Regions from separate parts of the Duganella dendranthematis genome, predicted to be linked through region 4. Evidence: predicted binding sites of a transcription regulator. Region 4 holds the regulator's gene; each other region holds the start of a gene.

Evidence for each region. The regulator FNR, encoded in region 4, switches genes on or off when oxygen is low (the NO sensors DNR and NnrR bind a similar motif). The targets are predictions, from matches to a motif close to TTGATNNNNATCAA.
Region 1: the regulator FNR is predicted to act here: its motif matches at 1,562-1,575, upstream of HH213_RS03235 (universal stress protein).
Region 2: the regulator FNR is predicted to act here: its motif matches at 5,104-5,117, upstream of cqsA (alpha-hydroxyketone-type quorum-sensing autoinducer synthase).
Region 3: the regulator FNR is predicted to act here: its motif matches at 2,840-2,853, upstream of HH213_RS09605 (OmpW/AlkL family protein).

Annotation. Positions count from the first base shown of each region.
Region 1 covers NZ_CP051684.1:686,715-694,556, forward strand. Annotated here, with positions in the region: gene HH213_RS03225 (chemotaxis protein CheA) at 1-562, opposite strand, end outside; gene HH213_RS03230 (protein phosphatase CheZ) at 562-1,383, opposite strand; gene HH213_RS03235 (universal stress protein) at 1,652-2,119, shown strand; gene HH213_RS03240 (response regulator) at 2,209-2,853, shown strand; gene HH213_RS03245 (Crp/Fnr family transcriptional regulator) at 3,057-3,851, shown strand; gene hemP (hemin uptake protein HemP) at 4,042-4,236, shown strand; gene HH213_RS03255 (hypothetical protein) at 4,346-4,678, shown strand; gene HH213_RS03260 (DUF2325 domain-containing protein) at 4,694-5,998, shown strand; gene HH213_RS03265 (sulfite reductase subunit alpha) at 5,995-7,359, opposite strand; gene HH213_RS03270 (FAD:protein FMN transferase) at 7,359-7,842, opposite strand, start outside.
Region 2 covers NZ_CP051684.1:951,351-959,192, reverse strand. Annotated here, with positions in the region: gene HH213_RS04510 (adenosine deaminase) at 1-204, shown strand, start outside; gene HH213_RS04505 (ABC transporter permease) at 205-2,742, shown strand; gene HH213_RS04500 (hypothetical protein) at 2,747-3,754, opposite strand; gene HH213_RS04495 (sensor histidine kinase) at 3,758-5,029, opposite strand; gene cqsA (alpha-hydroxyketone-type quorum-sensing autoinducer synthase) at 5,205-6,437, shown strand; gene HH213_RS04485 (group II truncated hemoglobin) at 6,452-6,844, shown strand; gene HH213_RS04480 (DNA recombination protein RmuC) at 6,849-7,842, shown strand, end outside.
Region 3 covers NZ_CP051684.1:2,068,611-2,076,452, forward strand. Annotated here, with positions in the region: gene soxX (sulfur oxidation c-type cytochrome SoxX) at 1-67, opposite strand, end outside; gene HH213_RS09595 (xanthine dehydrogenase family protein molybdopterin-binding subunit) at 69-2,267, opposite strand; gene HH213_RS09600 ((2Fe-2S)-binding protein) at 2,264-2,767, opposite strand; gene HH213_RS09605 (OmpW/AlkL family protein) at 2,920-3,537, shown strand; gene HH213_RS09610 (YdgH/BhsA/McbA family protein) at 3,598-4,023, shown strand; gene HH213_RS09615 (methyl-accepting chemotaxis protein) at 4,105-5,742, opposite strand; gene HH213_RS09620 (DUF4148 domain-containing protein) at 5,877-6,164, opposite strand; gene HH213_RS09625 (M28 family peptidase) at 6,409-7,842, shown strand, end outside.
Region 4 covers NZ_CP051684.1:2,366,607-2,374,448, forward strand. Annotated here, with positions in the region: gene ccoN (cytochrome-c oxidase, cbb3-type subunit I) at 1-396, shown strand, start outside; gene ccoO (cytochrome-c oxidase, cbb3-type subunit II) at 411-1,025, shown strand; gene HH213_RS10875 (cbb3-type cytochrome oxidase subunit 3) at 1,027-1,188, shown strand; gene ccoP (cytochrome-c oxidase, cbb3-type subunit III) at 1,181-2,149, shown strand; gene ccoG (cytochrome c oxidase accessory protein CcoG) at 2,146-3,531, shown strand; gene HH213_RS10890 (FixH family protein) at 3,543-4,046, shown strand; gene fnr (fumarate/nitrate reduction transcriptional regulator Fnr) at 4,124-4,882, opposite strand; gene HH213_RS10900 (MarR family winged helix-turn-helix transcriptional regulator) at 5,050-5,415, shown strand; gene HH213_RS10905 (alpha/beta fold hydrolase) at 5,573-6,319, shown strand; gene HH213_RS10910 (response regulator) at 6,435-7,842, shown strand, end outside.

The DNA.
Region 1 (7,842 bases), 1.7 Mb from region 4:
CCGCGACCGGGGCCGGGGCGGAACGGGTGTAGCTACCGGCAGGCATCACGGTTTCATACATGCCTTCCCAGTCCAGGCCGTCGGCCGATGGCGCGGCGGCAACGGCGACAGGGGCGGCGGCAACTGGCGCCGGTGCGGGCGCGGCGGCGGCGGCAGCCGGCTTGGCCGGCGCGCTGGACTTGCCGGCGATGGCGTCGTTGAGCAACTGTTCCAGATCGCTCGGCAGCGCCGGCAGGCTGCTCGGCTCGGCGCCGTCGTTCAGTTCGGCCAGCTGGTCGGCGACAAAGCCCGACGCTTGCAGCGCCGCTTCGATCGACAGCGGCGTCACCGGCGCGGCGCCGGTCCGCAGGGCGTCAAACAGATTCTCGGTCAGGTGGCAGGCCGTCACCATCGCCGGCAGGCCCATGAAACCGGCGCCGCCCTTGATGGTGTGGAACGAACGGAACACCGCGTTCAGCGTTTCCTTGTTCTCGGGGTCACGTTCGAGGCGCAGCAGGTGCTCCTCCACGTTGACCGCCAGATCCATCGCCTCAACGACGAAATCCTTCAGCATATCGTCCATTAGAACCCCAGATCGGCAAGAAGATCGTCAACACTGTCCTGATTCAGCGCCACGGCCGGAGCGGACGGACCGGACATCAGGGACACTTCTTTCTGTGCAATCTTCTCCTTGACCGCCGGCGGCGCATTGTCGCGCAGCAGCGTGGCCAATTCACTCTCGACAGTTTTCGTGATAGTCACCACTTTCTTGATCAATTGACCGGTGATGTCCTGGAAGTCCTGGGCCATCATGATTTCCAGCAGGCGCGCCTTTTCCGCTTCGGTGGCGGCCGACACGGCGATCGCGAACTGCTGCGAGTCGCCGGCCAGTTGCTTGAACTGCTCCAGGCTGAGCTTGCCTGCGAACAGGTCGGCCCAGCGGTTTTCCATGTCTTTTGATTTTTTCGACAGCGTGTCCTGCTCCGGCATGCCCTCGTCCAGGGTGTTGAGCACCTTGTTGGCGGCTTGCTCGGTCAGCGTAGCGACGTATTCGAGGCGGTCCTGGGCGTCGTTGATCTGGCTCGACGCTTCGGTCAGGGCCTTGTCGTAGCCCAGTTCGCGCAGCGAATCGTGCAACAAACGCACGATGCCGCCCAGGCGTTCGAACATGGCCTTGTCTTCGACGGGCGCCCCCTCGGCTGGGGCGGCTGCGGCGGGCGCAGCAACGGCGGCGGGCGCGGCATCGGCCGGACGGGCCGCTGCGACTTCTTCAAACAGGCTTTCCAGGTCGTCTTCTGCGCTGGCGGCCGGGGCTGGCGCAGGCGCTGGAGCGGGCGCTGCTGTCTTGCTCTGAGCGGACACTTCTTCAAATAAGGCGTCGAAATCGTCAGCGGCGTTAGTCATAATCCCTGCTTCTCCATATTGATAAATTTACTGCCTAAACTAGCTGTATTTGGAGATACTAACATTGGAAAGATCACCGAGGTATGCCGCAGGACACAAAAGTAGTGCTTTAGTGCAAAAAAAACGTGTCAGACGCATAAAAGCCCACACCCTGCACCACAGGATAAAGCGATTTTATTTGATAAACATCAAGTCTTTCCATACTGTTAATAATGTAAATCGGGGCTACAATCATCTTGTGAGTTGATGCATAAAAGGGAGGTTTGTCATGTACCGCAAAATCCTGATCACCACCGACGGCTCGGCCGTATCCAGCAAGACCGCCTGCGCCGGCGTGCAGTTTGCCGAACAGCTGGGCGCCGAAGTGCTGGCCCTGTTTGTTGCGCCGGAATACCAGTACCCGATCTACGTCGAAATCATTCCACCCAGCTATCCCAGCGAGGCCGAATACCGCGCCGCGATGGAGCGCGCCGGCGCCGACCACACCCAGGACGTGGCCGATTCCTGCGCCAAACGCGGCGTCAACTGCACCACGCTCACCGCCTTCCACGAGAGCGCCGCGCTGAAAATCGTCGACGTCGCGCAACAGCATGGTTGCGACCTGATCTTCATGGGATCGCACGGCCGCAGCGGCTGGGGTCAGTTGTTACTGGGCAGTGTAACCAACAAGGTGTTGCAGCATTCCAAAATCCCGGTGCTGGTACACCGCCTGATCAAGGAGCCTGGCGCCAAATAAGCGCCCGTCGGTCAACGTTTATAGTAATATGACCAACTTGACTCAACAGTAACAAAACTTACTATTAATCATTTTTTTGCCACCATTCCATGATTCGTATAGTGATTGCCGACGACCACACCATCATGCGCGAGGGGCTGAAACGCATTCTTGATGGCGCGCCGGATATCGACATCGTGGGCGAGGCCATCGACGGCTTCGAGGTGCTCGGCCATGTGCGCCAGGGCGGCTTCGACCTGCTGCTGCTGGACTTGTCGATGCCGGGCCGCAGTGGCGTCGACCTGATCCGCCAGGTCAAGGCCGAGGCGCCCAAGCTGGCCATCCTGATCCTCACCATGCACGAGGAAGAACAGTACGCGGTGCGCGCCATCCGCGCCGGCGCCCAGGGCTATCTGACCAAGGAAAGCGCCGGCACCCAGCTGGTCGGCGCGATCCGCAAGGTCGCTTCCGGCCGCCCGTACATCAGCACCGAAGTAGCCGAGCAGCTGGCGCTCAACATCATGATGCCGCACGAGTCGCTGTTGCATAAACAACTGTCGGACCGCGAATTCGAGGTGTTCTCGCTGCTGGTGGCCGGCCGTTCCATCACCGAGATCGCCAACAGCCTGCACCTGAGCGTCAAAACCGTCAGCACCCACAAAACCCGCATCATGCAGAAAATGGGCATGAGTTCATTGGCGGAAATGGTGCAGTACGCCGTCGCCCACCGTCTGTTATCCCCGTTCAAAACCTGATAGCCGAGCTCACCTGTAGGACGACTCCTACAAACTTTAGCCCGACTCCTACCAGTAGATTCAGCCATTGCTGATATCTATCCGACCTCCGTGTTGACATACTGAAACCATACCGTTCAGATACCTGTCTACAGGAGACCACTATGCTGTCAACGCAAACGTCTGAAATTCGCCCGGCCACGACGGCACTGCAATCGTCGTCGATGGAAGCCGGCCGCCAGCGGCAGGGGCGGCTCTGGTCGAACCTCAAAGAGGTCTGCGACTTGCTGCACATTCCCGCCGCCAGTTCAATGGCCAACGAGGAATTGCTGTTCCAGCACGTGCAGTTTAAAACCGGCCAGCGCATCCACACCATCGGCCAGCCGTTCGACACGCTGTACATCGTCAACTCCGGCTTCCTCAAAACCGTGCTGATCGACGAATACGGCAACGAGCAGGTGCTCAGCTTCCCGATGAAGGGCGACATGCTGGGCGTCGACGGCATCCACACCCGCCACTACTCGTCGGAAGCGGTGGCGCTGTCCGATTGCGACCTGATCCTGCTGCCGTTCAAGAAACTGACCGCGCTCGGCCGCATCCACCTTGAGCTGGAAAACATGATGTACGGCGTCATGAGCCGCGAGCTGGTGCGCGAGCAGGCGATGATCGGCATGCTGGGCGCGCTCAGCGCCGAGGCCCGGGTGGCGCGCTTCCTGGTGGCGCTGGCCGAACGCTTCGCGCAGATGGGCTACTCCAGCAAGCTGTTCAACCTGCGCATGACGCGCCACGAAATCGGCAGCTACCTGGGCCTGACGCTGGAAACCGTCAGCCGCACCCTGTCCGCCTTCAACGAGATCGGCCTGATCAGCGTCGACCAGCGCACCATCGGCATCAAGGATCCCGAAGCCCTGAAAACCTTGCGCCGCCTGCCGCCCTCGCGCACGCGGGGCAAGCCCGCCACCAGCAAGTCCAAAGGTGGCGCTACCGTACCGTCCGGCCAGTTGCTGGCGGCTTTGTAGTAACCCGCAGTGATTCATTGTAGTGATTCAAGTACTACCTCCCGCATTACCCAGCCTTGGGCCCGGTCATTGACTGGGCCGTTTTTTTATCGTCTTGGTAACGAAAAGACTGCAAAAACGCTTGCATTCCGCCGCGTCTTCCTCAATAATGAATGCAAATACGAATCATTCTTATTAAGGAGAAGCGAAGATGATCACGACTACCCCTGCGATGGCCCCCGCCGCCCACCCTGTCGCCGTAGCTGCCGCTCAGGCGGTCAAGCCGGTCAAACGCGTCAGCAGCGCCGGCCTGATGGATGGCGGCCGCGAGATGGAAATCGAGCACGGCGGCCGCGTCTACCGCCTGCGCATCACCCAGCTGAACAAGCTGATCCTCACTGCCTGATTTGTGCCGTACCGATTAACTGTGCGTTAAAGGGCGCCGCCGCGCCCAATCTCCCCTTGAGTAGCCAGCCGCCGCCAGCCACACTCTCTTTCCACACCTGGAGCGTCTGATGGCCATCGAACATAGCAACCCGATTTTCCTCGCCTCATCGCATGGCGGCCACAATCCCGAACTGATGCTGTCCGCCGTGCTGCATCTGATGTCGCACTACACCGCCGGCAGCGATGACGCCGGTGGTTGCGTCAAGCTGGCCTCGGTGATCGAGCGTCATCTGAAAGCACTAGCCGGTTTGCCGGAACTGGCGCCGGTGCTGAGCGCGACCTGCGCCCAGTTGTCGGAACAGTGGGCAAGCGAGGTGGAACGCAACATGCACGAACAGGAAAAGACCAACTTCCTGAGCCGCATCATGGCCCGCGCGCGCACTGCGCCGTCGGTCGCCTGAGCGGAGCCGTTGACCATGTGCGAGAAACACGATCCACTGGCGGCTATCATCGCCGCCGCCATGCCGCAGGTGGCCGGGCCGGTAGCCCAGCCCGGTCAGCGTCTGGCCGAGCAGAACGCCCGGCAAGTCATCAAGCCGGTCATCAACAACGTTTTCAGCGTGCTGGGCAAGGAACCGGAAGCGCAGGCTTCGCGCCGCCGCCGGCTGTGGGAACTGGGCCATGCCTGCCACTGCCCGCTGGTCGGGGTCGGCTTCCCGCTGGGCGTGCTGCGCAAGCTGGTCGACAAAGTCACCAGTGGCAAAGTGGTGGCCGACGACTACGAAGTACACGTCGGCGCGGTGACCGAATGCGCCAGCCGCAACCGCCTGTCGGAAGCGCTGCAAAAAGAGCTGGAACGTCGCTACGCGGCCGTGCTGCTGCGTTTCCGCAACGCCAAGACGACCGAACAGGTGGCCGAGCTGTGGCGCGCTGCGGTCAACAATGGCGACGTCGCCGGCGCCTTCTGGGCCGGCCTGACGCATCCGCGCTGCAATTCCGAACTGGAAGAACAGATGTGCCGCGACCTGCACATGGTGCAGCACCAGGCTGGCGCGTGCGTGCGTGCCGACATCACCAAGTTCAACGCCACGCTGGAAGAAAACAAGCGCCTGACGCACGAGCTGGCCAAAGCCCAGCAACGCGCCAGCGCGCTGATGGCCGAGAAAACCACCGACGCCGACAAGCACGCCTCGCAGCTGATGCAGCTGCGCGCGCAGGTGGTGGGCAAGGACAGCATGATCGACTCGATCAGGGGCGAACTGGAACAATTGCGCGAATCGATTCCCGGCCTGGAATCGCGCGCCAAGCTGGCCGAGCGCCTAGGCCAGATGGAAGAACGCGAACGCGCCATGCGCAACCAGATCGCCGAACTGAAACTGGAACTGGCGCGCGCCAACGACGCCTCAGTAGCCCCGGCGCCGGTGCAGGAAGCGGCCCGGCAGGTGGTCGAGCACGTCATGAAAATGCCGTTGAGTCTGCGTGAACGCGCGGTGCTGTGTGTCGGCGGTCGCAACGGTAACGTCGCCAGTTACCGCGAACTGATCGAGCGCGAAGGCGCGCAATTCAGCCACCACGACGGCGGCCTGGAAGACAACGCCAACCGCCTGGAAGCGAGCCTGGCGGCGGCCGACCTGGTGATTTGTCAGACCGGCTGCATCAGCCACAGCGCGTACTGGCGGGTCAAAGACTACTGCAAGCGCAACGGCAAGCGTTGCGTCTTCATCGACAACCCCTCCATCTCCAGCCTGGCCCGCGGCCTGGAACAAGCCGGCGCCGATTAGTAGACGTCGCGGCGGTAGCGGCCGGCGACGGCGAGTGCGTCCAGGCCGTCGCGGCCTAGCGCGGCTTCCAGTGCGGCGTCGACGCCGGCCGCCATGCCTTCCAGGCTGCCGCAGATGTAGATGGCGGCGCCTTCGGCGATCCATTCTCGCACCGCTTCCGCCTGCTCGGCCAAACGGTCTTGCACGTAGCGCCGCTCGGTCTGGTCGCGAGAAAACACCATATCCAGTTTTTCCAGCATGCCGTCGCGCTGCCAGCCGTCCAGTTCAGCGCGGTAGTGGTAGTCGTAGGCGGCGTTGCGTTCGCCGAACAGCAACCAGTTGCGTCCCTGCCCTGCCAGCACACGCGCTTTCAGGTGGCCGCGCAGGCCGGCGATGCCACTGCCGTTGCCGATCAAGATCAGCGGCCGTTCGACGTTGCCTTCAAGGCGGAAACGGCGATGCTGGCGCAGCCGCAATTGCACGGTCTCGCCCAGCGACGCCTGCTGCGTCAGCCAGCCGGAGGCCACGCCGTGGCTGCCGTCATCATGCGTATGCAGACGCACCAGCAAATGGACGCGGCCATCGGCCGGAATCGAGGCGATTGAATATTCCCGCGCGCGCGACGGATCGGCCGGCGCGGCCACCTGCACCAGGTCGCCCGACTGCCAGGCCGGCAGCGCGCCGTTCAGCGGTTCCAGTTCCAAGTGATACACCGGCGCGCCGGCGCTGCCGGCATTCAGTTGCACCCGCTCGCTCAGACGCCATGCGTCAAACGCCGGCGCGCTCCAGTCAGGCGCATCGCTGGTGCCTGCCAGGTGGCTCAATTGCTGCCGCCATTGCCCGATCGCCTGTTCCGAACTGCGGTTCACTTCCACGCGTGGGAACAGGCTTTGCGCGCCCTGCGCCTGCAGCCATTGATCCAGCGCGCGGCCGAAACCGCAGAACTGCGCATAAGCACTGTCGCCCAGCGCCAGCACCGCGTAATGCAGTTTCGGCAGCGGCAGCGAGGTGGTCATCAGGCGGCCTGCAAAGCCGGCCGCCGCATCCGGCGCGTCGCCCTCGCCATAGGTGCTGACCAGGAACAGGATGCGCTCGGCTTCCTGCAAATCCTGCGCCTCCAGCTCGGACAATTCGCACAGCCGTGCCGGAATACCGGCCAGCTTCAGCGTGGCGGCGGTTTGCTGCGCCAGTTCATCGGCATTGCCGGTCTGGCTGGCGTAGGTGACGATCCAGCCGGGCGAGGCCGCTGCTTCCGCCTTGGCGCGCGCGGCGGCCTGACGCTTGCGGCGCGTGCGCAGGTACGGCGCCAGACACACCAGCGCGTACCCCACGCTCATGCCTGCCACCATCATCAATCGGGAAGGGTCGTTGGTCCAAATCATTATTCGTCTAACATGCTGCGTAAATGGGTACTCAGGTATTCGGCGAAACTGCCGTCCGGCTGACGCACGACAAAGCGCGCCGCCAGTCCTTGCAGCTCAGCCAGATGCAGGCCGTCGCGCCAGCCCAGCACGGTCAGCGCGGTCGACCAGGCGTCGGCTGCCATGCACTGCGCGTGCACTACCGTGACCGAGGCCAGGTCGTTGGCGATCGGCATGCCGCTGCGCGGATCGACGGTGTGGGAATAGCGCTTGCCGTCCAGCTCGAAATAGCGGCGATAGTCGCCAGAGGTGGCGACCGCCAGCCCATGCAAGGCCAGCACCAGTTCGTCCGGCGCGGTTGCGCCCGGGGCGATGTCGGTGACTTGCTCCAGCATGACCCACCAAGGCTGGCCGTCCGGCTTGACGCCGGCGCCGCGCAACTCGCCGCCCACCTCGACCAGGTGGTGCGCAAAGCCCTGGGTTTTCAGGTAATAAGACAGCCGG
Region 2 (7,842 bases), 1.4 Mb from region 4:
ATCGTGGCGACCGTGAACTCGGACGATCCTGCCTACTTCGGCGGCTACATGAACGACAACTTCATCGCCACCTTTGAAGCGCTGCCTTTGGGGCTGTCGCACGCGCAGACGCTGGCGCGCAACGGCTTCTCGGCAGCCTTCCTGCCGGCCGACAAAAAGCAGCAGTATCTTGATGAAGTAGACGCCTTCTTCGCTAAAATCTAAATGCTCAAACTCGCCCTCAACATGACGGCGCGCGACTGGCGTGCCGGCCAGTTGCGCTTTCTGCTGATCGCGCTGACGGTGGCGGTGGCCGCTTTGTCTGCCACCGGCTTCTTCATCGACCGCCTGCGCAGCGGGCTGGATCGCGACGCCCATCAACTGCTGGGCGCCGACGTGGTGGTCAGCGCCGATTTGCCGGTACGTGCCGACTGGCGCGCGCAAGCCATCCAGCGCGGCCTGACGGTGACCGATACCGTCACCTTCCCCAGCATGGCGCAAGCCGGCGAGGGCGATGCGTCCACCTCCATGCTGTCGGCTTTGAAAGCCGTCGGTCCCGGCTACCCCTTGCGCGGCAAGGTGAAGATCACTACCGACGCCGCGCAGGCCGAGCAAAGTATCGGCACGCCTGCCAGCACCGTTCCCGCACCGGGCACGGTGTGGATCGAACCAGGCTTGCTGGGCAGCCTCAATACCAAGGTCGGCCAGCCGCTCAAGCTGGGCGACAAGACCTTCACCGTCACGCAACTGATCGCTACCGAACCGGATCGCGGCGCCAACTTCCTGGCCTTCGCGCCGCGCGTGATGCTGGCGCTGTCGGACCTGGACGCCACCAATCTGATCCAGCCCGGCTCGCGCGTGAATTACCGGCTGCTGGTCGGCACGCCGCCGTCGCTGAAGAACGGCGCCGCCGTCGCCAAGGCTTATCAGGACTGGCTGCAAGCGCAAATCAAGAACAACAATATCAAGGGCGTGCGGGTCGAGTCGCTGGAAAACGGCCGCCCTGAAATGCAAACCACGCTGGAACGCGCCGACCGCTTCCTGTCGCTGGTCGGCCTGCTGTCGGCGATGCTGGCGGCGGTGGCCGTGGCCATGGCCGCGCGCCGCTTCATGCAGCGCCACCTCGACGCCTGCGCCATGCTGCGCTGCCTGGGACTGACGCAGAATCAGGTCACCAGCATGTACCTGATCGAATTCCTGCTGGTCGGCCTGCTGGGCAGCGCGATGGGCGTGGCGCTCGGCTTCGGCGCGCACTACGTGCTGCTGGAAGTGCTGGGATCACTGGTCTCCGCCGAACTGCCGGCGCCGACCATTTATCCGGCGCTGCAGGGCATGGCGATTGGCATCCTGCTGCTGGCCGCGTTTGCGCTGCCGCCGATTCTGCAACTGCGCAAAGTGCCGCACAACCGCGTGATCCGTCGCGAGCAGGAACCGCCCAAAGTCACCGCGCTGGCCACCTACGGCTTCGGCATGGCCGGCTTTGTGGCGCTGCTGCTGTGGCAAGCCGGCGATGTGGCGATGGCACTGTACACGGCGCTTGGCTTCATCGGCGCTTTTGCCGTCTTCGCGCTGGTGGCCTGGCTTGGCCTGCGTTCCCTGCGCTCGCTGCGCGGCGCGATTGACCATCAAAGCTGGCGTTTCGCCGTCACGTCCTTGCAGCGCCGCCCCGGCGCGACCATCGTGCAGGTGGTGTCGCTGGCGCTGGGCATGATGGCGCTGCTGGTGCTGACCGTGGTGCGCGGCGACCTGATGACTGCCTGGCGCAACGCCACGCCGCCGGATGCGCCGAACCGCTTCATCATCAACATTCAGCCGGAGCAGCAGCAGGACCTCGGCAAGCGCCTGCAGGCTGCGGGTGTACAGTACGCGCCGCAGTATCCGATGATACGCGGCCGCCTGACCGCCGTGAACGACAAGCAGGTCACCGCCGACACCTATACCGAAGACCGCGCCAAAGGCCTGGCCGACCGCGAATTCAATCTGTCTTCGATGGCGCAGATGCAGGCCGAGAACAAGCTGGTCGAAGGCAAATGGTTCGAGGACAAGCCGGGCGCCGGCGAAGCCTCGGTGGAGCAGGGCATCGCCAAGACGCTGCACTGGAAGCTGGGCGACAAGCTGCGCTTCGATATCGCCGGCACGCCGGTCGATGTGACCATCACCAGCATCCGCAAGCTCGATTGGGGATCGATGCGGGTCAACTTCTTCGTCATCATCAACCCGGCGGCGATGACGGAGGTGTCGCAAAGCTGGATCACCGCCTTCCATCTGCCACAAGGGCAGGGCGCGGCGATGAATGCGCTGACGCGCGATTATCCCAACCTGACCATCGTCGATGTCGGCGGCATCCTGCGCCAGGTGCAGGCGGTGCTGGACCAGGTGATTACGGCGGTGGAGTTCCTGTTCATCTTTACGCTGGCCTCCGGCGTGCTGGTGCTGTACGCGGCGCTGATGGGATCACAGGACGAGCGCACGCGTGAAGCGGGCCTGCTGCGGGCGCTGGGCGCGACGCGCAAGCAGCTGTCGCAGGCGCAGCTGATCGAGTTCACGCTGGTCGGCGCGCTGTCCGGCGTGCTGGCGGCGACCGGCGCGGCGGCCATGGGCTGGGCGCTGGCCACCTACCAGTTCAAGTTTGCTTGGGAATTCAGCCCTGTGGTGTGGCTGGTCGGCCTGCTGGCCGGCGCACTGTGCGCCATCACCGGCGGCTGGCTAGGACTGCGCAACGTGCTGCGCCAGCCGCCGCTGCAAACGCTGCGCGAAGCGTGAACGGTTATGCCGCAATCACCTGCGGCTGCAGCTCCTGCAGGAACTGCGCATAGGTATGGGGGCGCTGGTCGAAGTAATGGGCCGGCAGTTCGAACAGCGCCCAGTAGTAGGTCTCCTTGCCCTGGCAGATGCGCGGCGCGGCGCTGTAGCGGTGCCAGTTCTCGCTCATGCTGCTGGTGTACATGCCGTCGCCGAACGGATCGCTGAAGAAGGTCAGCACGCGCCGCTCCAGCAGCGCGCGCAGCAGCGAGCGTGGGGCGTCGCTGTCACGGGCGATTTCGTATTGCGACTGCATGCTTTCCTCGGTTTCAATCATCATCAGCGTGGCCTTGCCGTCGCGGTCGAGGAACAGGATACCGGTCGGATTGGGGAAGATGTAATGCTCGACAAAGCCCAGCGTGCGCTTGAGTTCCCGCACCACTTCCGCCAGCGCCGGATCGGTCAGAAAGCGGTAATCGTGCAGCGCCACCATGTCGCGGATGGTGTCGGAGCGGTTGTCGAAATAGCGCTCCTGTAGCGCCGCCACTTCCATCTCCAGGATATCCAGCGCGTGGTCGTCGCTCTTCTTGATATAGCGGTCGATCAGGCCGCGGTTGAAGGCGCTGACGGCGATCTTCTCATCGGCCGCGCCGGTGAATAGGATCTTCTTGCATGGCAGGTGCGCCACCGCTTCGCAGAACTCCACCCCATTCATCTGCGGCATCGAATAATCCACCACCAGCACCGATGGAATCGCAAAGCGTTCGCGCTGTTCGGCGATGCGGTAGATGCGCTCCAGGTCCAGCGCCACGTTGCACTGGTCGGCGGGCAGGTTCTGCATGTCGAAGTTGACGTGCAGCGGCACGCCGGGTTCTGGCGCGCTGGCGCGTAGCCAGAGCAGCGCTTCGGCGGTGTCGTGGAAGGTCTTGTTGGCCAACATCGGATCCAGCTGAAACGACAGACTACGCAAGAACGAGTCGCTGTCGTCAATCAGTACGGTCAGCGTGGGATGGGCGTAGACGGGTAGATGCATGGTTCACCTCGCGGGGAATTCCAGAATAAAGATGGCGTAGGCGCTCTCGCGCGATACGCAACGGATCTTGGCGCGCCACGCGTCCATGATTTCCTGGCACAGCGCCAGGCCGATGCCGGCGCCGTTGTGCGGCGGATGCGAATAGAAGCGGCGGAAAATCATCGCCAGCTGCGAGGTCGGTATGCCGCAGCCGGTATCGATGAACAGCAGGCGTGGCGGCTGGTGGCCGCCGTCGATAATGATGCGCACGCGTCCCTTGCCGGCGCGCTGCACGGCGCGCAGCGCGTTGCGCAGCAGATTAAGCAGCACCACCACCGCCAGTTCCGTCTGGCCGGCGAACTGGAAGTTGTGGCGCACCTCCAACCGGACCTGCTTCTGCTGCTTGGTGCTGGAGAATGGATAGCGCTTCAGCACCGCCTCCACCACGGTCTCCATCGACACCGTCTCCACCGGGTGCAGGTTTTGCCGCACCGCCGTGGCGCTCAACAAAAACAGATCGATCATGTGGTTCATATGGCGCACCTCGAACTGGATGCGCGCCAGCGCGTCGATGATGGTCAGGCGGTCGTCCGGACTCTGGCCCTGGCTCTGGGCGTCGGCCATCATGCGCAGCAGGCCGCGCACATTGGCGTCGACGCTGGTCAGCGGCGTGCGCAACTCGTGCGCCACGGTGGCCAGGCCGGCGCCCATGCCGGCCAGCTTTTCCTGCGCCAGCACGTGGCGGCTGATCTTGGCCACCGACAGCACGGCGATGGTGAACAGGTGGATTGGAAGTTGCTGCAACACCTGCCGGCTCAGCAGCATGTCGCCGGCGCCCAGCGCGCTCGCCGCCACGCAGGCCAGCGTGGTGCCGATGACGTAGGCGCGCAGCGCCAGGCCGGTATCGAAATGGAACAGCACCACCAGCCCGATCAAAAGCGATTCGCCCCATACGCCGGACGCGTGATTCATCAAAAACATAAACGTGAAGAAGAACGGGAAGATGTAGCTGAGCGTGACCAGCAGGTACAGGTTGAGCATCTGCCGGCTGAACTGGCGCGCGAACAGACCCAGCGCGCACAGCAGGATGCCGAGCAGGCGCAGCGACAGCGACTCGTACTCCTGCGGAAAGAAGTGCTGCCAGATCACGTAGTACAGCGGCATGCCCACCGTGCCGATGCAGGACAGCAGCAGCACGCGCACGGTCGCATGGTCTTCGCGGCCGTGATACAGCAACAAAGACTGCACCAGTCCGTGTTGCCAGCGCTTCCAGCGTTCTTGCAGGGTCGGGCTCATGATTACGTTTGATTTTTATCAAGTTGCCATCATGGCCTTAATTTACAACGTGGTTGGGGGTATCAAAACGGGAATTGATCCGCATCAATCTCTTTGAGTTTTTTTCGCCGCATCGTGGGCTTCGCGGTTCATAAAAAAACAATCTTTCTTGTTACTACCTCCAGGAGATTTCGCCATGACCTACGCTATTGCCGACCACCAAGCTCATTCCCTGTTTCCCGACTTTGTCGCGCGCCGCATGGACTTGCACTATGTCACGCGGATCGCCCAGTTGCTGGGCGGCGAGCATCCACACGCCTGGCAACCGACGCCGGCCAACGCGGTTTTTTTGGCTGGCAATGACTATCTGTGCCTGGCCGGGGAACCAGCACTGGTGCGCGCGCAGGTAACCGCCTTGCAGCATAGCCAGGGCGAGATGCTGATGTCGGCCGTGTATCTGCAGGAGGGCAGCCCCCAGCACCGGCTGGAACGCAAGCTGGCGCGCTTCATGGGGGCGGAGGACGGCATTCTGGCGCAATCCGGCTGGGCCGCCAACGTTGGCTTGGTGCAGACGCTGGCCGGGCCGGGCATCCCGGTGTATCTGGACATGCAGGCGCACGCCTCGCTGTGGGAAGGCGTGCAGTCGGCCGGCGCGCTGCCGGTGTCCTTTCTGCATAACGACATGGAGCATTTGCAGAAGCAGTTGCAGCGCCACGGCCGTGGTCTGATCGTGGTCGATGCGCTGTACAGCACCAACGGCAGCGTGGCGCCGCTGGCGGATCTGGTGGAGATCGCGGAGCGCAGCGGCTGCATGCTGATTGTCGACGAGTCGCATTCGCTGGGCACGCACGGTCCGCGCGGCGCCGGGCTGGTGGCGGCGCTGGGCTTGAGCGACAGGGTGCATTTCCGCACGGCGTCGCTGGCCAAGGCGTTTGCCGGACGGGCGGGCTTCATCAGTTGTTCCAGCTATTTCAAGGGTTACTTCTTGTCGGAGTCGCGGCCGGCGATTTTCAGTTCCTGCCTGCTGGGGCATGAGCTGGCGTGGTTCGACGCCGCCATCGACTTCATCGCCGCTGCCGATGACCGCCGCGCCACGCTGCATGCGCACGCGCGGGAGCTGCGCGAGGAGTTGAGCGCCTTGGGCTACAACGTCAGCGACGGCAGCGAACAAATCATCGCGTTGGAGCCAGGACCGGAACCGAAGACGCTGGCCCTGCGCAAGCTGCTGGAAAACCATGGCGTCTACGGCGCCATGTTCTGCGCGCCGGCCACGCCGAAGAATCGCTCGCTGGTGCGGCTGACGCTCAATTCCGGGCTGGATCGCTTGCAGCTGGCGCGCATCGTCCACGCTTGCGATGCGATTCGCAGCCAGATCGAGCTGGAGAACTGGTCTTCCACGCGGCGCCTGCGCAAGCTGGCGCTGGTATAAGCTATCATGGCGGGATGACTGAAGAATCCCGCACCCTGTATGAAGTAATTGGTGGCGAGCCGACCGTGCGCGACATGGTCGATCGCTTTTATGATTTGATGGAACTGGAACCGGAGTTTCAACTGCTGCGCTCCGTGCACGGCCCGTCGCTGGAGAATGCGCGCCAGCGCCTGTTCATGTTCCTCAGCGGCTGGATGGGCGGCCCGGATCTGTACCAGGAAGCGCACGGCCATCCGCGCCTGCGCATGCGGCACATGCCGTTCGCCATCGGCACCCAGGAGCGCGACCAGTGGCTGCGCTGCATGGCGTGGGCGATGGAGGATGTCGGCATCGACACCGAGCTGCGTGTGCGGCTGATGAACTCCTTCTTCCAGACCGCCGACTGGATGCGCAACAAGCCGGATTAAGCCCATGAGCCAGATCGAGTTTTTCGTGTTGTTGGCGGCGCTGGCCGCCGTGATCGTATTGCAGGTACTGGCGATGCTGCGATCCCGCAGCAGCCCGGCGGCCGATCTGGCCGAACGCATCGAACGCGTCGAGCGCGAAGTGCGCATGCAGCTGCAAACCACGGCGCAGACCAGCAACGCCGCCACAATGCAGCAGTTTGAAGCGATGCGCCGCCAGCTGGAGGCGCAAGGACTGGTCGGCCGCAACGAACAGGCGCGCAGCCTGAAGGCGTTTGCCGACACCATGCATCAGCGCATGGAAGAAATCCGCGGCACGCTGGAAACCAAGATCAAGGATCTGCAAGCCGACAACGGCATGCGCCTGGAAGAGATGCGCAAGACAGTCGACGAGAAACTGCACGCCACGCTGGAGACGCGTTTGACCGCGTCGTTCCAGCAGGTGTCGGAACGGCTGGAGCGCGTGCATCAGGGCCTGGGCGAAATGCAGCAGCTGGCGCTGGGCGTCGGCGATTTGAAGCGCGTGCTGACCAACGTGAAAACGCGCGGTACCTGGGGCGAAGTGCAGCTGGAAATGCTGCTGGAGCAGGTGCTGACGCCGGAGCAATATGGCAAGAACGTTGAGACCATCGCCGGCAGCGGCGCGCGCGTCGAGTTCGCGCTCAAGCTGCCGGGGCAGAACGACAATGGCACGCCGGTGTGGATGCCGATTGATGCCAAGTTCCCGAAAGAGCAGTACGAACGTTTGCTTGAAGCGGCCGACAACGCCGATGCGGAAGGCGTGGCGCTGGCCGGCCGGGAACTGGAACGCGCGGTGCGGGTCGAAGCCAAGACCATCTCCGAAAAGTATGTGTCGCCGCCGCACACCACCGACTTCGCCATCCTGTTCCTGCCGACCGAAGGCTTGTACGCGGAAGTGATGCGCCGTCCCGGCCTGGCCGACGACCTGCAACGCGTGCACCGCATCAGCATCGCTGGACCATCGACGCTGACGGCGCTGC
Region 3 (7,842 bases), 300 kb from region 4:
AAGGCAGCAGCGCAAGCAGGGCCAGCGCGCTCGCCACCTTGCCGCTCCTGCTGCCGCGCGCTGTCATGCTAAGCCTTCTTCACGAGGCTGTGGTTCTTTAAAGGCAGATCGCGCACGCGCTTGCCGGTGGCGGCGAAGATGGCGTTCAGCACCGCCGGCGCGGCCACCGCAATCGTCGGCTCGCCCACGCCGCCCCAGAAGCCGCCGGACGGCATGATGATCGACTCCACCTTCGGCATCTCGTCCAGCTTCATCACCTGATAGGTATCGAAGTTAGACTGCTCCATCTGCCCATCCTTCAGCGTGCATTCGCCGTACAAGGCGGCGGACAACCCATAAACAAACGAGCCCTCTACCTGCGCCTCGATCTGCTGCGGATTGACCGCGTATCCCGGATCGGTCGCCGCGACGATGCGCAGAATCTTCACCTTGCCGGTCTTGCGGTCCACCGACACCTCGGCGCAGGCGGCGACGTAGCTGCCGAAGCCCATGGTCTGCGCCAGCCCGCGATACACGCCCTTCGGCGCCGGCTTGTTCCAGCCGATCTTCTCGGCCACCGCGTTCAGCACCGCCAGATGCTTCGGATGCTCCGCCATCAGCTTGCGGCGGAAGGCCAGCGGGTCCTGCTTGGTCGCGTGGGCCAGTTCGTCCATGAAGCATTCGAGGTAAATCGTATTCTGGTTCAGGTTCACGCCGCGCCAGAAGCCCGCCGGCACCGGCGGATTGCGCATCGCATGGTCCACCAGCAGATGCGGGAAGCTGTAACCGATCGACGCTTCCGGTCCCGGCGCGTTCAAGCCCTGGAACACCACCGGGTCTTTACCATCCTTCAGCGTGGAGCCCAGCGACGCCAGGATCGACTGCCCGGCAATGCGCATATGCAGCGCCGTCACATTGCCCTTGTCATCCAGCCCCGCCGTCAGCTTGCACTGCGTGATCGGGTGATAACGGCCGTGCAGCATGTCCTCCTCGCGCGTCCAGATCAACTTGATCGGCGTGCCGGGGAACTCCTTGGCGATCTTCACCGTCTGCGTCACCCAGTCATGCGTGGCGCCGCGACGGCCAAAACCGCCGCCCAGATGCATCTTGTAGATGTCGCACTTGGCGGCGGGCAGGCCGGCCGCTTCGGCGGTGGCGGCCAGCGCCGCCTCGCCGTTTTGCGTCGGCGTCCAGACTTCGCAGCGCTCCGGCGTCCAGATCGCGGTGGCGTTCATGGTCTCCATCGTCGCGTGGTTCAGCCATGGGAAGGAATACACCGCCTCGATCTTGCGCTTGGAGGAAGCGATGGCCGCCTTGGCGTCGCCATTCGCATTGCCGACCACCGCCTCCGGCGCATCCAGCGCGGCCTTCAGCGTGGCGGCGATGTCCTTGCTGGACAGCTTGGCGTTCGGTCCCTTGTCCCACTCGATGGTGACTGCATCCAGCGCGGACTTGGCCCGCCACCACGTATCGGCCACCACCACCACGGCGGTGTCGCCCAGCTTGAAGATCTTCTTCACACCCGGACGCTTCTCGGCAGCGGCAGCGTCAAAGCTCTTCACCGTGCCGCCGAATACCGGGCAGTCCTTGATGGCCGCGTTCAGCATACCTGGCAGCTTGATGTCCATGCCGTAGATTTGCGCACCGGTGGTCTTGTCGACCGTATCGAGACGCGCCAGGCGCTTGCCGGCCAGCTTCCAGTCCTTCGGATCTTTCAGCGCCACTTCCGCCGGCGGCGTCAGTTTGGCGGCGGCATCGGCCACCTTGCCGTAGCTGACGGTGCGGCCGGTCGGCTTATGCGTGATCACACTGGCGGCGGCCACGCAGTCGGACGCCGGGACCTTCCACGCATCGGCTGCGGCTTGTACCAGCATGGTGCGGGCGATGGCGCCGCCCTTGCGCACATAGTCGTGCGACTCGCGCACGCCGCGACTGCCGCCGGTTGAGAAGCTGCCCCACACGCGCTTGCGCGCCAGGTTTTGTCCAGGCGACGGATACTCGGTGGTGACCTTGCTCCAGTCGGCGTCCAGTTCTTCCGCCACCAACTGCGCAAGGCCGGTCAACGTGCCCTGCCCCATCTCGGAACGGGCGATGCGGATCACGATGCTGTCATCCGGCTTGATCACCACCCAGGCGTTGACTTCTGGCGTAGCGTCGGCGGCGCCCTTGGCGATCGGTGGCTGCTCCGCCGCCATCGCATCGAACGGAATGTGGAAGGCGACCACCAGGCCGCCGGCCATCTTCATGAAGCCACGGCGCGAGGCGCCAGGAAAACGCGGCGCGTTCATGCCTTGCTCCCTGCGATGCGTTCAATCGACAGGCCGGCGCTGGCCGGATCGCCGCCGCGCACCGCCACGTGGATCGCCTTGCGCACGCGGTTGTAGGTGCCACATCGGCAGATATTGGTCATCGCCGCATCGATATCGGCGTCGGTACATTTGGGCTTGTCGCGCACCAGCGCGGCGGCGGCCATGATCATGCCGGACTGGCAGAAACCGCATTGCGGCACATCCAGCGCCGCCCATGCTTTCTGAATCGGATGCGAGCCGTCTGGCGACAGGCCTTCGATGGTAGTGATCTTCTGCGCGGCGGTGACCGCCGATGCCGGATAGACGCAGCTGCGCACTGCCTGGCCATCGATATGCACGGTGCAGGCGCCACACTGGGCGACACCGCAGCCGTACTTGGTGCCGGTCAGTCCCAGCTGTTCGCGGATCACCCACAGCAGCGGCGTATCGTCCTCCGCTTCGTATTGCATGACTGCGCCGTTGACGTTGAGCTTTGCCATCCAAGTCTCCTGTTTGTAGGTTGCCAAAATCGGTCGCTGGTCATACTACCACTGTTTCACAGTAGGAAAATTTTGACTTGGATCAATGTTTTTACTGCACCGCATCAATAGACTTTCTCACGTTACTCAACGACGATAAAGAGGGAAGTAAAATGAGCAAGTCCGTAGCAGCAGTAGCCGCAGTAGCCGCAACCCTGACCCTGATGACCGCCAACGTGATGGCCCAAGAAAGCCCTTGGCTGGTGCGCGTGCGCGCCGTGCACATCGACACCGCCGACAAATCGGATCCCGTGGGCGGCGTTGGTGCCTCCGACCGCATCCACGTCAGCAACAAGACCATTCCGGAATTCGACGTCTCCTATTTCTTCACCAAGAACATCGCCACCGAGCTGATTCTGACCTACCCGCAAAAGCACGACGTCTCGCTGGACGGCGCCAAGATCGGCACCCTCAAGCACCTGCCGCCGACGCTGACGGTGCAGTACCACTTCCTGCCGGACGCCAGCTTCCGTCCCTATGTCGGTGCGGGCGTGAACTACACCACCTTCTCCGGCGTGAACCTGCTGGGCGGCGCAGGCAGCCTGGAACATGACAGCTTCGGCCTGGCGCTGCAAGCGGGCGCCGATGTGGCGATCGACAAGAACTGGTCGATCAACTTCGACATCAAGAAAGTGCAGATCCGCAGCGATGTGATGATCAGCGGTGCCAAGGCCAGCCGCGTAAAAGTGGACCCGGTACTGTTGGGCGTAGGTATCGGCTACCGCTTCTGATCGGGTCGTCGGGTGGGGCGGCTATAATGCGGTAAATCGATAGCCACCCACGGAAAGCCCATGCGCAAGATCCTGTTCTTCCTGATGCCGCTGCTGCTGGCGGCATGCGTTGACGACAGTGCCTCGTACTACGCGGACGGCCCGGTCGGCAACCATGCGCTGACGATACACCGGGCGCAGAAGCACTTCTGGAGCAAGGACAGCCGGGTGGAGTTGATCATGCAGCGTCTGCCCGACTGCCTGCGTCGCATCGAATTGACCGACATGCCGGCCGATGAAGTGGAAATCGAACTGCTGTCCGGCGGCGACAACGTCTGGACGCTGCGCGCCGGGCAAGAAATGTGGCAGGTAGAAACGCAGACCTGCACCTTGTACGCCGACGTCAAAGGCGACGGCGGCGAATTGATGGGTGTATTCCGCGACGACGGCGGCAAATTCGTCTACGAAGCCGCGGTCGTAGAAACCGTCCCCGCCGATACCAAATAACCCCAAACAAAAGGGTCTGACCCCGTACGGGGTCAGACCCTGGCCGCAGTGGTGTGCGGGTTGCGGCAGTGCCGCGAGCGCTTAGCGCACCAGCGCCATCTGGCGTTTTGCCGGCCGTGACGCCGGACGCGCCACCGGCTTGCTGGCGACCGGCGCCGAATACGGCGCATCCCCATTCAACTTGAAGCGCGCCACCAGCGTGGCCAGCATCGCCGCCTGCTCCTGCATGCTACCGGCCGCTGCTGCCGCCTGCTCCACCAGCGCGGCATTCTGCTGCGTCACCGAATCCATCTCCGTAATCGCCATGTTGACGTGGCCAATGCCCGTGCTCTGCTCGCTCGACGCGTCGGTAATCGCCGACATGATCTGCGTTACCCGCGACACGCTGGTCACCACCTGATCCATCGTGGTGCCCGCCTCCGCCACCAGCGCGCTGCCGGCGCCGATGCTGTCCACGGACGCATTGATCAACTCCTTGATTTCCTTGGCCGCCGCCGCCGACCGCTGCGCCAGGTTGCGCACTTCGGACGCCACCACCGCAAAGCCACGGCCCTGCTCACCCGCGCGCGCCGCTTCCACCGCCGCATTCAAGGCCAGGATATTGGTCTGGAAGGCGATCCCGTCAATCACGCTGATGATGTCGACAATCCGGCGCGATGAGTCATTGATGGTATCCATGGTCTGCACCACCTGCGACACCACCCTGCCGCCACGCTCGGCCACTTCGGAGGCCGACTGCACCAGCTTGTTGGCCTGCACGGCGTTGTCGGCATTCTGGGTGACGGTCGAGGTCAGCTCTTCCATCGACGCCGCCGTCTCTTCCAGCGAGCTGGCCTGCGATTCGGTGCGCGCCGACAGATCCATATTGCCGGACGCGATTTCGCTGGAGGCGGTGGCGATGGTGTCGGCACTGCGGCGGATTTCGCCGATGGTTTCGGCCAGGCGCTGCTGCATCACCTTGACGGAATACAGGATGCTGCTGCGATCGGCCTCATGCACCTTGACCACCACACTCAGATCGCCATCGGCAATCTGCTGCGTCACCTCGCCGACATACTCCGGCGCACCGCCGATGGTGTGGCGCAAACTCTTGTTGACCAGGCTGACAATCAGCCACAGCACGGCGCACACCGCCAGCAGCCAGCCGGCTGATTTCAGCAGCGAGGCTTGGAAGGCGGCGTCGATATCATCCATGTACACGCCGGTGGTCAGGTCCCAGTTCCACGGCCCGTAATGCACCACGCGGCTCATTTTCGGCACCGGCTCGGCCGAGCCCGGACGCGACCAGTAGTAATTGACGAAGCCGCCACCTTCCGGCTGCCCGCCCGCTGCCGCGATGGCGCGATACACGTAGGTGCCTTTCGGATCTTTCAGATCGACCAGGTCCTTGTTATTGTTTTCGGGCTTGATGGGATGCATCAGCGACATGGTGCCGCTGCTGATGGTGAAGTAGCCATCCTTGGCGTAGCGCAGGTTTTTGATGGTGTCCATCGCCTGCTTCTGCGCGTCTTCCTTGCTGAGCGTGCCGGCTGCGGCCTTGTCGCCAAACTGCTTGACGATATTCAGCGCCATGTCGTCGACATTGCGCAGGTCGCTGCTGCGTTCCTCGATCCGCACGTTGCGGGTCTGAATGGTTTCAAACAGGAAGATCGCAGTGATGCACAGCAGGCTGCAGATCAGCGGTACCCACAGTTTCTGCTGAAAGGACAACTTGTTCATGGGTTGAGTCTCCTATTGTCTTATGGAAACGAGAATACCCCCAAAGCTCCTTGCAGCGTGCAACAAATTTCATTCTTGTGGTTTATCCGCAAATACAACCGGGCTCGGCTTTGAGTGCCGAGCCGGCCCATTGCTTAGTGTGCAGTATTGCCTGCTGCAACGGTTTTCGCGGCGAGTTGCGCCTTCACCTCGGCGCTTTTGGCGCGCGGCGCCATGTAGGCGACGTCCTGATAAGCTTCATTGGTATCGAGCAGACCAGCCTTGCGGGCGGCCAGGGTCTCGGCTTTGACCTGGGCGCGGGTCAGCGTGCTGTTGCCGCCATTGAGGAAGGTCTGGTCGAAGCTGGCTTCGTTGGTGTCGGCGGCGAAGCTGCTGCCGGCGGCCAGCAGGGCAACGGCGGCGAAGAGGGCTTTGGTGTTCATGGTGATGCTCCTGAAAGGAAGGTCGATGGAGCCATCTTAGTATTAAAAATTCCGATAAAAAAGCGCAATTATCTGCTCGGAATGATTCGTTTATCCAATCTATCCCTGCCAGTAGAAATGTGTCCACAAGCAACAAAAATGTGTCAAAATGGTGGCTTAATATTAACAATCGTTCATCCATATGAAATCGCTCCTGTCGACAACGCTTTTGGCCCTGTGTGCGTGCCAGGTCCACGCAGCAGCGTTGCCGAAAATCGACGGCGCGGAGCTGCTGGAACAGATCACCACGCTCGCTTCGGATGAATTCGAAGGCCGCGCGCCCGGCACCAAGGGCGAAACCCTGACCATCGACTATCTGCAGCAGCAATTCAAGAAACTCGGCCTGGAGCCGGGCAACGCGGACGGCACCTACCTGCAAAAAGTGCCGCTGCTCGGCATTTCCAGCCACCCGACGCTCAGCTACACCGGCAAGGACGGCAAACCGACCCAGCTGCGCTTCGGCGACGACTACATCGCCTGGACCGCGCGCGCCGACAAGCAGCTCGACGTGGCCAATTCCGAGCTGGTGTTTGTCGGCTACGGCATCCAGGCGCCGGAATTCAAATGGGACGACTACAAGGGCGCGGACCTGAAGGGCAAGACGCTGGTCATGCTGATCAACGACCCGCCGATCCCCGATCCCAAGCATCCCAAACTGCTCGACCCGGCCATGTTCGGCGGCAATTCGCTGACCTGGTATGGCCGCTGGAACTACAAGTTCGAGATGGCGGCCAGGCAGGGCGCGGCGGCGGCGCTGATCGTGCATGACAACAAAACCGCCGGCTACCCGTATGAATTCGTCGTCAACAGCTGGGGCCGCGAAAACTTCGCGCTGAAAAGCAAGACGCCGGATGCCGGCTACCCCGGCATTCCGGGCTGGCTGCAGCAGGAGCGCGCCGGCGACCTGTTCAAGGCGGCCGGACTGGACTTCCAGCAGCTCAAGGAGCAGGCGCAGACGCGCGGCTTCAAGCCGGTGCCGCTGGGGATCAAGATCAACCTGTCGACGCTGAACGCCACGCGCGAGGTCACCTCGCACAACGTGGTGGCGCGCATTACCGGTTCCGATCCGCTGCTGAAGAATGAAGTGGTGATCTACAGCGCGCACTGGGACCATTTCGGCATCGACGAAAGCCTGCCCGGACCGCGCAGCCAGCAAATCTTCCACGGCGCGGTGGACAACGCCAGCGGCGTGGCGGCGCTGCTGCAAATCGCCCGCGCCTACAAAGCGCTGCCGACGGCACCCAAGCGCACCATCCTGTTCGTGGCGACCACGGCGCAAGAGCGCGGACTGCTGGGCGCGCAATACTATGTGCGTCATCCGCTGGTCCCGATCGGCAAGACCATCCTCAACATCAACATCGACGGCCTGAACATGTGGGGCCGCACCCGCGATGTTGAGCTGAGCGGCATGGGCAAATCGACGGCGGACGATCTGGTGGTGGCGGTGGCGGCCAAGCAGGGCCGCGTGGTCAAGCCCGACAGCAACATCAGCTACGGCAGCTACTACCGTGGCGACCAACTGGAATTCGCCCGCGCCGGCGTGCCGACCATCTACCTGCGCAGCAGCGCCAGCAAGCTGCTGAACTACACCGCGCACCAGTTCCACACCGTGCACGACACCGTGCAGCCGAACTGGAAC
Region 4 (7,842 bases):
CACGGTGGCGCACTCGGCTGGGTCGGCTTCATCACCATGGGTTCGATCTACTACATCATCCCGCGCGTCGCCGGCCACCAGAAGATGTATTCGACCAGGCTGATCGACCTGCACTTCTGGGTCGCCACCATCGGCGTGGTGCTGTACATCGCCGCCATGTGGATCGCCGGCGTGATGCAGGGCCTGATGTGGCGCGCGGTCAATCCGGACGGCACGCTGACCTACACCTTTGCGGAAAGCGTCAAGGCCACCTATCCGTACTACGTGGTGCGCTTCGCCGGCGGCTTGCTGTACCTGAGCGGCATGTGCGTGATGGCCTACAACACCTGGATGACCTTGCGTAACACCAAGACTGCGGTCGCGCCGATTCCGGCGGTCAACGCGGCCCACGCCTGATATCGGAGCACAGTATGAAATTTTCACATGAATGGATCGAGAAAAATCCCTGGCTGCTGATCGCGCTGGTGACGCTGGTGATCAGCGTCGGCGGCGCCGTCGAGATCGTGCCGCTGTTCTTCCAGAAGTCGACCACGGAGCCGGTGGCGGGGCTGAAGCCGTATTCGCCGCTGCGCCTGGCCGGCCGCGACATCTACATCCGCGAAGGCTGCTACAACTGCCACTCGCAGATGGTACGGCCGCTGCGCGCCGAGACCGAGCGCTACGGCCACTACTCGGTGGCCGGCGAGTTCGTCTACGACCACCCGTTCCAGTGGGGTTCCAAGCGCACTGGGCCCGACCTGGCGCGCGTGGGCGGCCGCTACTCCGACGAATGGCACCGCGACCACCTGAACAATCCGCGTGACGTGGTGCCGGAATCGAATATGCCGAACTACCCATGGCTGTCGAGGAACACGCTGGTGCCGGCCGAAATCCAGCCGAAGATGCGCGCGCTGCGCCGTACCGGCGTGCCGTACACCGACGCCGAGATCGCCGCCGCGCCGGAAGAGCTCAAGGACAAGACGGAACAAGACGCCCTGATCGCCTATCTGCAAGGCCTGGGCACCCTGATCAAAACGAGGAACTAGCATGGATACCCTGTTTGACAACGCCAGCAGCGTGATGACGGTGATTTCGTTCATCACTTTCGCCGGGATCCTGTGGTGGGTGTATGTGCACCGCAAGGCCACCGACTTCACCGCCGCAGCCAACCTGCCGTTTGCCGACGACGAGGAGGTGCACCATGGCTGATTTCACCAACGGCTTCTGGGATATCTATATCGCCGCGCTGACCCTGCTGGGCATCATTGGCTGCGGCATCCTGCTGTACTCGCAATCGAAGGTCAAAGTCGTCAAGACCGACGCCGGCAAGATCGACACCACCGGCCACGTCTGGGACGAAGACCTGACCGAGCTGAACACGCCGATGCCGCGCTGGTGGATGTGGCTGTTCTACATCACCATCGTGTTCGCGCTGGCCTATTTGTTCCTGTATCCGGGCCTGGGCAGCTACGCCGGCAAGCTGGGCTGGAAATCCAGCGGCCAGTATCAGACGGAACTGGCCAAGGCCGATGCCGAATATGGTCCGCTGTTTGCCAAGTACCAGAAGCAGGACCTGAAAACCGTGGCGGCCGATCCGCAGGCGCACGCCATCGGCGAGCGCCTGTTCCTGACCTACTGCGCGCAGTGCCACGGCTCGGATGCGCGTGGCAACAAGGGCTTCCCGAATCTGACCGACAAGGACTGGCTGTTCGGCGGCGCGCCGGAAACCATCCAGGAAACCATCCTGCACGGCCGCGTCGGCGCCATGCCGCCGATGGGCGCCGCCGTCGGTGGCGACAAGGAAGTGGAAGCGGTCGCGCACTACGTGCTGAGCCTGTCCGACTCGACCCACGACCCGATCAAGTCGGTGTTCGGCAAGGAGAAGTTCGGCGCCTGCATGGCCTGCCACGGTGCCGACGCCAAGGGCAACCAGACACTGGGCGCGCCTAACCTGACCGACAAGATCTGGCTGTTCGGCGGCAGTGTGGAAACCATCAAGGAAACCATCAACAAAGGCCGCACCACCACCATGCCGGCGTTTGCCGACTTCCTCGGCGAAGCCAAGGTGCATGTGCTGGCGGCGTATGTGTGGAGCCTGTCGAACAATCCTGCCGAGGTGGCTGCTCCCGCCGCCGTACCGGCCGATCCACCGGTAGCAGCTGAAAAATGAACGCCCCACAGGAACAAGTCATCAAGATGTACGCGGCCCGCGAGGAAATCTATCCGCGCGAGATCGCCGGCCGCTACGCCCGCCTGCGCTGGCTGTTTGTGTGGCTGACGCAGCTGGCGTTCTACTGCACGCCGTGGCTGCAATGGAACGGCCGCCAGGCGCTGCTGTTTGACCTGGGTACGCGCAAGTTCTACATCTTTGGCCTGGTCCTGTGGCCGCAGGATTTCATTTACCTGGCGCTGCTGCTGATCATCAGCGCCTACCTGCTGTTCCTGGCGACAGCGATAGCAGGGCGGGTGTGGTGCGGTTTCGCCTGCCCGCAAACGGTGTACACCGAAATCTTCCTGTGGATAGAACGCAAGATTGAAGGCAAGCGCAGCGCGCGTATCGCGCTGGACCGCCAACCGGCCTCGCTGCACAAGTTTGGCAAGAAGAGCGCCAAGCACGCCGCCTGGCTGGCGGTGGCGCTGTGGACCGGCTTTACCTTCGTCGGCTACTTCACGCCGATCAAATCGCTGATGGGCGAAGTGGTGACGCTGAGTTTCGGCCCATGGGAATGGTTCTGGGTGCTGTTCTACGCCTTCGCCACCTACGGCAACGCCGGCTGGATGCGCGAACAGGTGTGCAAATACATGTGCCCGTATGCGCGCTTCCAGAGCTCGATGTTCGACCGCGACACGCTGATCATCACTTACGATAGCGCACGCGGCGAACCACGCGCTCCACTATCGAAAAACGGCAACGGCAACCACGGCTCGTGCATCGATTGCTCACTCTGCGTGCAGGTCTGCCCGACCGGCATCGACATCCGCAATGGCCTGCAATACGAGTGCATCGGCTGCGCCTCCTGCATCGACGCCTGCAACACCGTGATGGACAAGACCGGCCAGGCGCGCGGTCTGGTCCGCTACAGCACCGAGCGGGCGATGGACGAACACCTGACGCCGACCGAGATCCGTCGCCGCACCACACGCACGCGGGTAAAAATCTACAGCGCCGTACTGGGCCTGATCGTCTTGGCCACCTGTAGCGCGCTGTACCTGCGCAAGCCGCTCAAGCTGGACGTGATCCGCGACCGTGGCTCGATGGGCCGCGAGGTGGAGGACGGCATGATCGAAAACGTCTACCGCCTGCAAATCATGAACACTTCCGAGCAAGCGCACGTGTACAAGATCAGCGCTGGCGGCCTGGACACGCTGAGCGTGGCCGACGCCGACACCGTGCGGGTCGCAGCCACCGAAACGCGTGGCTATCCGCTGCGGCTGCGCGTGGCGCATGGCGCCGGCCATACCGGCTCAAACAAGATCAACATCAGCCTGACCGCAGTCGACGACCCGTCGCTGCATGTGCAAGAATCCGCGGTCTTTATCGTGCCGCGCTAAGGAGAGATACCATGTCCAACGCCATTCTGAATATGCCTGTCACGCCGTGGTGGAAGCAGCGCTGGCCGTGGCTGCTGATGCTGGGCCCGGCCTCGGTGATGGTGGCCACCAGCTACACCGCCTGGCTGGCGATCAAGACGCCGGACGCGGTGGTGGTCGGCGATTACTACACGCAGGGCAAGGCCATTAACCAGGACTTGCGGCGCGACCGCGTGGCCGCACAACTGGGTTTGTCGATGACGCTGGGGTATGACGCCGCCACCGGCGCGCTGAGCGGCCGCATCAACCGCAACGACACCGGGCCGCTGATGCTGCACCTGTCGCACGCCACCCAGCCGGAGAAGGATCTGAAGCTGATGCTGGTGCCGGATACAGAAGGCCACTTCAGCGTGTCGTTGCCGATGCTGGAACGCAGCCGCTGGGTGGTGCTGGTGGAAGGTGGAAAACGCGAATGGCGCCTGGCCGGCGCCTGGGTGTGGCCGGCCAACCACGGCATCACGCTGCTGCCGGACTAAGCCCAAAACGAAAGGGTCTGACCCCGTACGGGGTCAGACCCTGGCCGCAGCGGTGTGCGGGGTGAGGCGGTGCCGTCTCAGCCGCAGGTTTCGGTGCCGGCGGTGATGGCTTTCAGCAGCGGCGGGTCGAGCAATTCGATCTCGCGGTTGCTGACGCGCAGCAGACCTTCCTTCTTGAACTTGGACAGCAGGCGCGAGATGCTTTCGATCGTCAGGCCCAGGTAATTGCCGATTTCCTCGCGCGACATGCGCAGCTGGAAAGTATTCGGCGAATAGCCGCGCGCCTCGTAGCGCGACGACAGATTGACCAGGAAGGCCGCAAACCGCTGGGTCGCCTGCATATTCCCCAACAAAAGCATCACACTTTGTTCACGTGTGATTTCCTGGCTCATCATGCGATGGAAATGGCGCAGCAGCGTCGGCATTTCCCCCAGCAGCGATTGCAGCGTGGCGAATGGAATCTCGCACACTTCGCTGTCTTCCAGCGCGACGGCGGTGCAATGATGCTCGTCGGCGCTGATGGCGTCCATGCCCAGCAGCTCGCCGGCCATCTGGAAACCGGTAATCTGTTCCGCCCCCTCGCGGTTGACCTGGTAGGTCTTGAAATGGCCGAGGCGGATCGCGTACAGGTTCTGGAATGGATCGCCGATGCGGAACAACGTACTGCCGCGCGCCACCTTTTTGCGGCGGCCGATGATCTGGTCGAGGCGCTCCATGTCGTTGTTGTCCAGCCCCATGGGCAAGCACAGCTGATGCATGCTGCACGACGCGCAGCTTGCCTTCAGCACCTCTATTGTCGCGCCGGGGATCACCAGCGAAGGAAGTTCTTTTATCATGCAGCTAGTGTAGCCCATCGCACTTGATTTAAGCCGCTATTCCGCAGTCATCCAATCAGGTATTCGCGCGCGGGAAGATAATTTGCTACGCTAGCGGCATGACTCTGCCCAAGCCTCCCACTCTCGATCAGCACCTGTGCTTTTTAATCTACAACACGTCATTGAAGATGACGCAGACTTACAAGCCGCTGCTCACCGCGCTGAACATGACCTATCCACAGTACCTGGTGATGGTGGTGCTGTGGGAGCAGGACGGCCTCGGCCTCAAGGACGTGGCGGAACGGCTGCAGCAGGACTCCGGCTCGGTAACGCCGGTGGTCAAGCGGCTGGAGGCGGAAGGCTACCTGACGCGCGACCGCGATCCCCGCGACGAACGCAACCGCGTGCTGAAACTGACCGCCGCCGGCCAGGCGCTGCGCGCCGCTGCGCTCAAGGTGAGCCAGGAGTTTGCCGCCGAATGCCAGGTCAGCCATGAGGAGGTGGCGACACTGATGACCACCCTGGGCAAATTAAACCGCAATCTCGGCGATTGAAGCATCCATCAACAAATAAATCCAAATTTAACTTGCGTGCGATTTTTTAGTGCGCTATATTTCACCTCAAGGAAACGCGCTATTCACCCCAGCGCGTTTTTAAAACCACAATACTTAGCGCGCTAACAGTTAGCGCATATAACTGAAAGGAAATATCATGAAACGTACCTTCATCGCTTCCGCCCTGCTGGCCGCTACCGCTTTCGCCCACGCTGCCGCCCCCGCCAACGACACCACCATCGTGCTGGTGCACGGCGCCTTCGCCGACGGTTCCAGCTGGAGCAAAGTGATCCCGATCCTGGAAGCCAAAGGCTACAAAGTGGTCGCCGTGCAAAACCCGCTGAGCTCGCTGGCCGACGACGTCGCCGCCACCCAGCGCGTGGTCGATGCGCAAACCGGTAAAGTGGTGCTGGTCGGTCACTCGTGGGGCGGCACGGTGATCACCCAGGCCGGCACCAGCGACAAGATCAAGGCACTAGTCTATGTGGCCGCGTTCGCGCCTTCGGAGGGGGAAGCCACTGCCAACCTGGGCAAAGACTACGCCGTGCCACCTGGCATCGCCACGCTGAAAGCCGACACCGGCGGCTACCTGTGGCTGCCAACCGAATCGGTGGCGCTGAACTTTGCGCCGGACGTGACGCCGGCCGAGAAAAAACTGATCGCCGCCACCCAGGGCCCGATCGCCGCCAAAGCTTTCGGCGACACCACCACCGTGGCGGCCTGGAAGAACAAGGCCAACTACTACATCGTCGCCAGCAAGGACCGCATGATTGCGCCGGAACTGGAACAGGCCTTCGCCAAGAAAATCAACGCCACCGTGACCACGCTGCCAACCAGCCATGTGCCGATGGTGTCGCAACCGGCCAAGGTCGCTGAAGTGATTATCGCCGCCGCCCAGCGTTAATCTGCTTGCAGTTTGAAAGCCTACAGGCGTGCCACGGCACGCCTGTTTTTCTTTCTTGCCAACGCCAGTCTTTGATAGGAGAATCCAATCAGCTCCTGCATTCATCAAGGTTGATATGAAGCCTCTCGGCATCAAGGCCAAAGTCGCGCTCGTTACCAGCATCACTTCGGTCCTGATGATCGGCCTCGTCACGCTGGTGCAGACCCAGCGCATGAAAGCGGATTACACGCGGGTGTTGTTCACCCAGCAGACGGCGTTGGTCAACCGCACCGCGCAGGAGCTCGACGACAAGCTGACCATGCTGCTCGATATCATCGCGCTGTCGGCCCGCAACCAGCCGCCGGCGCTGGCCAGCTCCGGCGACCAGTTGCGCGAGTATTACCAGGACCGCGCCGTGCTGGCCCTGTTCGACGATTTGCTGGTGCTGAACCCGCAAGGCAAGGTGATCTCCGACCTGCCGCTGGTGCCGGGCCGGGTCGGCATCGACGCCTCCGACCGCATCTACTTCAAGACCGTGATGCGCACCCGCAAGCCCATGATTACCGAACCCATCATCGGCCGCGCCAACAAGCAGCCGGTGGTGCAAATGGTGGCGCCGGTGCTCAACGACAAAGGCGAGGTGGTGTGCCTGCTGGTCGGTGTGCTGCGGCTGTACAAAGACAATCTGCTGGGCCACTTGCGCACCGCCAAGGTCGGCAACAGCGGCTACTACTTTGCGCTGACCCGCAACGAGAATCCGGTGTACGTGCTGCATCCCGACATTTCTCGCCTGCTCAAGCCGCGCGATCCCAACGCCAATCCAGCCACCACGCGCGCGCTGCAAGACGGCTTCGAGGGCACCGCCATGGGCTTGGGCGAAGGCCTGCCCACGCTCAACAGTTACAAGCAGCTGAAGTCGGTTGACTGGCTGCTGGCCACCTCGCTGCCGGCCGAGGAAGCGCTGGAGCCGTTCGACGGCGTCATCAAGCGCGTGCTGATCTGGAGCGGCGTGGCGGCGGTGCTGACCGCTTTGCTGATCAGCACGCTGACGGTGCGGCTGCTGGCGCCGTTGGCGCGGCTGCGCAACGCCATTGTCGGCCTGCGCGCCGAGCCGGCCCGCTTCACGCCGCTGCCGGTGCACACGCACGACGAGGTCGGCCAGCTGACCACCGCCTTCAACGAACTGATGCACGAACGGCTGGCGGCCGACGCCCGCCTGCAAAGCCTGGTCGAGTTCGCGCCGAACACCATAGTCGTGGTCGGCATCGACGGCCGCATCGAGACCTTTAACCGCGAAGGCGAGCGCTGCTTTGGCTACGAGCGCGACGAGGTGCTCGGTCAGCCGCTGGAAATCCTGGTGCCGGAGCGGCTGCGCCAGCAGCACGTGGGCCACCGCAACCGCTTCTTTGCCGACCGCCTCAGCGCCGAGCCGGTACGCATGGGGAATGGCGCCGTCATCTACGGCCGCCGCCGCGACGGCAGCGAGTTCCCGGTCGAGGTCAACCTGAGCGCGGTGCGCACCGATCAGGGCACCAAGGTGCTGG